Regions from separate parts of the Pseudoalteromonas sp. T1lg21 genome, predicted to be linked through region 2. Evidence: predicted binding sites of a transcription regulator. Region 2 holds the regulator's gene; the other holds the start of a gene.
The links. The regulator FliA, encoded in region 2, starts transcription of late flagellar genes. The targets are predictions, from matches to a motif close to CTAAAGNTNNNNNNNNNNNNGCCGATA.
Positions count from the first base shown of each region.

Region 1: pomA (flagellar motor protein PomA) is a predicted target of FliA. The motif match lies at 1,529-1,555, and genes of this name have one in related genera.

Region 1 is NZ_PQBX01000001.1:393,298-396,721, forward strand. Features, by position in the region: partial or broken gene dxs (1-deoxy-D-xylulose-5-phosphate synthase) at 1-122, opposite strand, end outside; gene ispA ((2E,6E)-farnesyl diphosphate synthase) at 212-1,099, opposite strand; gene xseB (exodeoxyribonuclease VII small subunit) at 1,104-1,346, opposite strand; gene pomA (flagellar motor protein PomA) at 1,619-2,386, shown strand; gene C2M25_RS01805 (flagellar motor protein MotB) at 2,390-3,313, shown strand.
Region 2 is NZ_PQBX01000060.1:210,152-213,575, forward strand. Features, by position in the region: gene flhF (flagellar biosynthesis protein FlhF) at 1-142, shown strand, start outside; gene C2M25_RS14890 (MinD/ParA family ATP-binding protein) at 135-995, shown strand; gene C2M25_RS14895 (RNA polymerase sigma factor FliA) at 1,022-1,732, shown strand; gene cheY (chemotaxis response regulator CheY) at 1,773-2,156, shown strand; gene C2M25_RS14905 (protein phosphatase CheZ) at 2,174-2,941, shown strand; gene C2M25_RS14910 (chemotaxis protein CheA) at 2,957-3,424, shown strand, end outside.

The DNA of each region.
Region 1 (3,424 bases), on a different contig from region 2:
TTAAGTAGGTATTCGCGTAACTCTTTACTAAACGCAGGTAACTTGTCTTGCGCTAAATCACGCAGTTGTGCTGGTTCGTCAACCAAACTTAATAATGGATACTTGCTACTATCAAGTGTCATGATTTTTTATACATCCTTCGCTAACCAGAGTGCATTATAGCCCATTGCTGCTCTGATTTTTTAGTTATTTTGTCTTTCTTTTGTAGGCATTAATAATTACGTTCAACGATATAGCTAGCAAGGCTCGCCAGTTCGCTGGTGTCGTAATCAATTGCCTCAAGAGCTTGATGAGCTTGAGCCAGTAAATCTTGTGCTTTTTGCTTTGCGCCAGCCATACCTAATAAAGCAGGGTAAGTTGCTTTATTAGCTGCAATATCTGAACCTTGTGGTTTACCCAATGTTTCAGTATCAGCTTCTACATCAAGGATATCGTCTTGTACCTGAAAAGCCAGTCCTATTGCTTGGCCAAATAGGTTTAATTGCGCGAGGGTATGTTCATCGCAATTTTTAGCACACAACGCACCAAGTGTAATTGCACAATTAAGTAATGCGCCTGTTTTTAGCTGGTGAATGCGCTCCAGCTGTTCAACAGTAATTTGTTTATCGGTCGCTTCGATATCCAGTGCTTGTCCACCTACCATACCCTCAATACCTGAGGCTTTGCTTAACGAGGCTATCATTTTTACTTGTTGCGTAGCTGAAACTGCAAATTGATGGTTGGCGATTAAATCAAATGCCAGTGTTTGTAATGCATCTCCGGCAAGTATGGCTTGCGCTTCCCCGTAAACAATATGACAGGTAGGACGGCCACGTCTTAAGTCATCATCATCCATGGCAGGTAGGTCATCATGGACTAATGAGTAGCTATGAATACACTCAATAGCAGCGGCAAGAATATCAAGATCGGCTTTATCTGCGCCCATCATTCGGCCAGTTGCATAAACAAGGTAAGGACGTAAGCGCTTACCACCATTTAAAACACCATAATGCGTGGCTTCTTTGATGGTTTTTTCGGTATTAAGTGGTCGTTCGAAATAGCGATTTAAATGTGCTTCAACGTCTTCTCGAGCGCGTTGTAGTTGTTCTTTTAATTGCACTTAATTAGTCCAGGTTTGAATCAAAATTGCTAAGAGGCGCTTGGCTATCGTTGCCCATTAATATGGCAACCTTTTGTTCGGCTTGTTGTAACTTACCAGATGAAGCATTTGCCAACGCAATGCCGCGTTCAAACTGTTTGAGTGACTGCTCTAGCGACAGTTCACCTTGCTCCATTTGTGCAACAATTTGAGATAATTCATCCAGTGCTTCTTCAAAGCTTAAGTTTTCTGGTTTCTTTGTTGCCATTGTGGCCTCGATAGCTGTTAGAAAGTGAGGCCAATTTTAGGGGGAATGCTAAACTAGGTCAAAGAATGATGTGTTTTTTTACGCATAATCCATTTTCAATATGCTATTTTTACGGTTTTAGATACAGCTTAAACTTGTAGCTTAAAAATCTTACATTAAAATAAAATTAATTCATTTAATGATTTAAGTATTTCAATTGCTTGCCGATAAGCAGTTAATAATAAAAATTTGATGCCTATGGGTGTCGTGTAATTGTTCCTCTGGAGGGGTATGTGGATTTAGCAACCATAATAGGTATTCTTGGTGCCATAGGCTTAATTGCTATGTCGATGGTGTTAAGTAGTGACGGCCAAGTTGCAATGTTTTACAACACGCCTTCGGTGGTCATTGTATTTGGTGGTTCGATTTTTATCGTATTATCAAATTTCACTATGGGGCAATTTTTGGGCATTGGTAAGGTCGCTGCGAAAGCCTTTATGTTCAAAATTGAATCGCCAGAAGAATTAATCGAAAAAGCAGTAGAATTAGCTGACTCAGCACGTAAAGGTGGTTTCTTAGCATTAGAAGAAGCCGAAATCCCTAACGGCTTTATGCGTAAAGGGGTTGATATGTTAGTGGATGGTCATGATGCTGATGTGGTACGAGCTACACTGCAAAAAGATATTTCCCTTACTGCTACTCGCCATGAAATTGGTGCAGGCTTATTTAAGTCCCTCGCCGATATCGCTCCAGCGATGGGGATGATCGGTACACTGATCGGTCTGGTTGCTATGTTGTCAAACATGGATGACCCTAAAGCAATCGGTCCTGCAATGGCGGTTGCTCTTTTAACAACACTTTATGGTGCTTTCTTAGCAAACGTTGTTGCTATTCCTATTCAGGTAAAACTAGAGCTGCGTAAAGATGAGGAAGCGCTTAACCAACGCTTAATTCTTGATGCAGTACTGGGTATTCAAGATGGCCAAAACCCGAAAGTGATTGAAGGTATCTTGAAAAACTACTTGGCTGAATCAAAACGTAAAGTTGATACCGAGGAGTAGGGGATGTCTGATCAAGAGTGCAAATGCCCACCACCAGGCTTACCTGCTTGGATGGGAACTTTCGCAGATTTAATGTCACTATTAATGTGTTTCTTTGTACTCTTACTTGCCTTCTCTGAAATGGATGTACTGAAGTTCAAGCAAATTGCCGGCTCTATGAAGTTTGCTTTCGGTGTACAAAATAAAATAGAAGTAAAAGATATTCCTAAAGGAACCTCAGTCATTGCCATGGAGTTCACGCCTGGTAAGCCTGAACCCACTCCAATTGAAACGATTCAACAACAAACCGTAGAAATGACGCAGCAAATGCTTGAGTTTCAGGCCGGCGACGAAAGCTCTGCCGGTGGTCGTCAAGAGCAACGTGGTAACAAGCGTGGTGGTGAGTCACAAAGTACGGCTCAGCAACAAGCCTTGGAACAGTCAATTTCTGCGGCTGATCAAGAACAAACAAATGAACTTGTGAAGAAAATTGCCCAGCAGCTAGAACAGCAAATAATGGATGGGGCAATTGAGCTTGAGTCATTAGGCCAACAAATTATTATTCGCATTCGAGAAAATGGTTCATTCCCGTCTGGCAGTGCGTTTTTACAGCCAAAATTTAAACCGATTATTCGAGATATCGCCACGCTGTTAAAAGATGTGCCGGGCGAAATTACCGTGTCAGGGCATACTGATGATTTCCAAGTATCGAATGAGCTTTATACGAATAACTGGGATTTATCATCAAAACGCGCAGTGGCAGTCGCCAGTGAAATGGAAAAAGCACCAGGCTTTGATAAGTCACGAATGGTCGTGGTAGGGCATGCTGAAACAAGGCCCCTTGTACCGAATGTGACCGATGAAGATCGTAAACGAAATCGCCGTGTTGAAATCTCTATCATGCAAGGCAAAGCACACGAATCTGACCCTATTGATGTAAGGCCGTAAATCAATTAAAGTGAAACTTCATTAACACATGTAATGGAGTATAAAAATGAAAAAAGTTGATAAATATAGCTACATGCCAGGCAATGGTGATGGCGGTGATGATGATAAAAC
Region 2 (3,424 bases):
TCAGCGCGTTCCTGAGGATATTCGCGTAGCGAATGCTGAAAAACTAGTGAAAAAAGCTGAACAATTGTATTTAAAACGAGCAAAAGCACAACATTCAAGACGTCAAGCAGTAGCGTCGAACACAGTAGGGATGTATGATTAACACAGTATTAGATCAAGCAAGCGGCCTGCGCAAAATGAATCAAAATAATAATAGTGGCGTTAAAGTTATCGCTGTTACTGGCGGTAAAGGTGGTGTGGGTAAAACCAACGTTTCACTCAATACCGCAATTGCATTAGGTCAGCTAGGTAATCGTGTATTAGTACTAGATGCCGATTTAGGTCTGGCAAACTGTGACGTAATGCTTGGCCTTCGTGTTGAACGTAACTTATCTCATGTTTTATCAGGCGAGTGTGAGCTTGATGAAATTCTTGTTGAAGGCCCTGCAGGCATCAAAATTGTACCAGCAACGTCTGGCTCACAAAGCATGGTGGAATTAACACCTTCAGAGCATGCTGGCCTTATTCGCGCTTTTAGCGAGTTAAACACTGAGTTTGATATTTTAATTGTCGATACCGCCGCGGGTATTTCTGACATGGTATTAAGCTTTTCTCGTGCAGCCCAAGATGTTGTTGTGGTTGTATGTGATGAACCTACCTCAATTACCGATGCTTACGCACTTATTAAAGTCCTGAGCCGCGAGCATGGCGTATACAAATTTAAAATTGTTGCCAATATGGTGCGCAGTATGCGTGAAGGGCAAGAATTATTTGCTAAACTTTCAAAAGTAACGGATCGTTTTTTAGATGTTTCAATGGAGTTAGTTGCAACCATTCCTTATGACGAGAACATGCGTAAATCAACGCGTCGTCAAAAAGTGATTGTTGAATTATTCCCGAACTCACCGGCAGCGGTGGCGTTTAAAACATTAGCAACAAAAGCAGTTAAGTGGCCGATCCCTAATCAACCGTCTGGCCATTTAGAATTTTTTATTGAAAAACTAGTAAACGGCTAACTATGACAACATCGGTGAATAAAGCGATGGGATATCAATCAGCACAGAATCTGAATGCGATTGTTGAAAAACATGCCTCTTTAGTTAAAAAAGTGGCGTGCCATCTAATTGCTCGTTTACCTGCCAGTGTACAACTCGATGATTTAATTCAATCAGGTATGATTGGCCTGATTGAAGCGTCAAAAAACTTTGATGCAAGCAAAGGTGCAAGCTTCGAAACTTTCGCAGGTATTCGTATTCGTGGTGCGATGTTAGACGAAATTCGTAGAGGTGATTGGGCTCCTCGCTCAGTTCACCGCAATGCCCGCCTTGTGGCTGAAACCATATCTGAATTAGAAAGTACGCTAAATCGTGAACCAAAAGACACTGAAGTAGCTGAAAAACTTGATATTACACTGGATGAGTACCATCATATTCTACATGATGTAAATTCGAGTAAAGTATTAGGTATAGAAGACTTAGGCGTAGATGAAGACGTCATCACACCAGTAGGTCAGGATTTAGGACTAGACAAACCGTTTAATAACGTTAAAAATGAGCGGTTTAACCAGTCTCTATTAACGGCAATCCAATCGTTACCAGAAAGAGATGCTCTTGTTTTGTCTTTGTACTACAACGACGAAATGAACTTAAAAGAAATAGGACACATACTCGATGTTAGCGAGTCGCGTGTGAGTCAAATACATGGTCAGGCGATGATTAAGCTCAAAGCAAAAATCAATGACTGGATTAATTAGTAGTAAGTAAATAAAGGTTCAAACCTCACCGGAGGATGTTTTGGATAAAAACATGAAAATTCTTGTTGTTGATGATTTTTCTACAATGAGACGTATCATTAAAAATCTATTAAGGGATTTAGGTTTTACCAATGTGCAGGAAGCTGACGACGGTTCAACAGCATTACCAATGCTACAAAATCAAGAATTTGATTTTGTTGTAACAGATTGGAACATGCCTGGTATGCAAGGTATTGATTTGTTACGCGCAATTCGTGCTGATGATAGCCTTAAGCATATTCCTGTATTAATGGTGACAGCTGAAGCGAAAAAAGAACAAATTGTTGCTGCTGCTCAAGCAGGTGTTAATGGCTATATCGTTAAACCATTCACTGCTGCGACACTTAAAACCAAATTGGAAAAAGTGTTCGAACGTTTAGGTTAATCTAAGGGGAGAGGCTTATGTCAGCACTTGCTGCGCCTCAAATAAGTTTAGAGCAAGCTCGTCAACTTGTTGAGTATCTTGAAAATGGTGAACAAGAAAAAGCCGATAAGCTGATTCTTGAAGCTGCATCGAAAGAACAATCAGAGTTGTTTGCTGAAGTCGGTAAATTGACGCGTCAGCTTCATGAAGCGTTAAAAAACTTTGACTTAGATACTCGTCTCGCCGATTTAACTACCGAAGCGATCCCAGACGCTAAGCAGCGTTTAAATTATGTTATGGAAATGACAGAAAGCGCCGCAAATAAAACCATGGATGCGGTTGAAGCAAGTTTACCGATTGCACAACAACTTGCTGATGAAATCGCAACAATAAAACCCACTTGGGATCGTTTAATGAGCCGAGAAATTGAACTCGGTGAATTTAAATCGTTATGTCATAGCTTAGATAAGTTCATGAATAACTCGCACACCAAAACCGACGAACTACAAGGTTTGATGACTAATGTGTTGATGGCGCAGGACTATCAAGACTTAACGGGGCAGGTTATCCGCCGAGTCATCGAATTAGTGCGAGAAGTAGAAGACAGTTTAATTAATCTCTTAACTGTGTTTGGCAGTCAAGAAGATGGTCATCAACAACAAGAAAAACAGGCCATAGAAAAAGCACCTGCGACCAGTGATACACTAGCAGGTCCTGAAGGGCCGATTATTGATAGTGAGTCTCGCGATGATGTTGTCTCAGGACAAGATGAAGTCGATGACCTATTATCAAGTCTGGGCTTCTAAGAGGAGAGTAGCTGCATGAGCTTTGAAGTCGATGAAGATATATTACAGGATTTCCTTGTTGAAGCAGGGGAAATCTTAGAGCTTTTGTCAGAGCAATTAGTCGAGCTTGAAAATAACCCAGAAGACAAAGATCTTTTAAACGCCATTTTTAGAGGCTTTCACACTGTAAAAGGTGGTGCAGGTTTCTTGAGCATGACAGAGCTTGTTGATGCGTGTCATGGTGCAGAGAATGTTTTCGATTTATTACGTCAAGGTGTGCGTACAGTTACACCTGAGCTGATGGATGTAATCCTACAGGCCCTCGACACTATCAATGAAATGTTCGCTACGATTCAAAATCGCGAACAACCAGAGCCCGCAGATCAAGCCCTATTAGATGTTCTTCATAAATTAAGCCAGCCACCTACAGCAGAAGAGCTCGCTGGTGAAGATATTTCTGTAGCAGGCGATGTTGCAGTTGCACCTGAAGAGCCTGTTATTGAA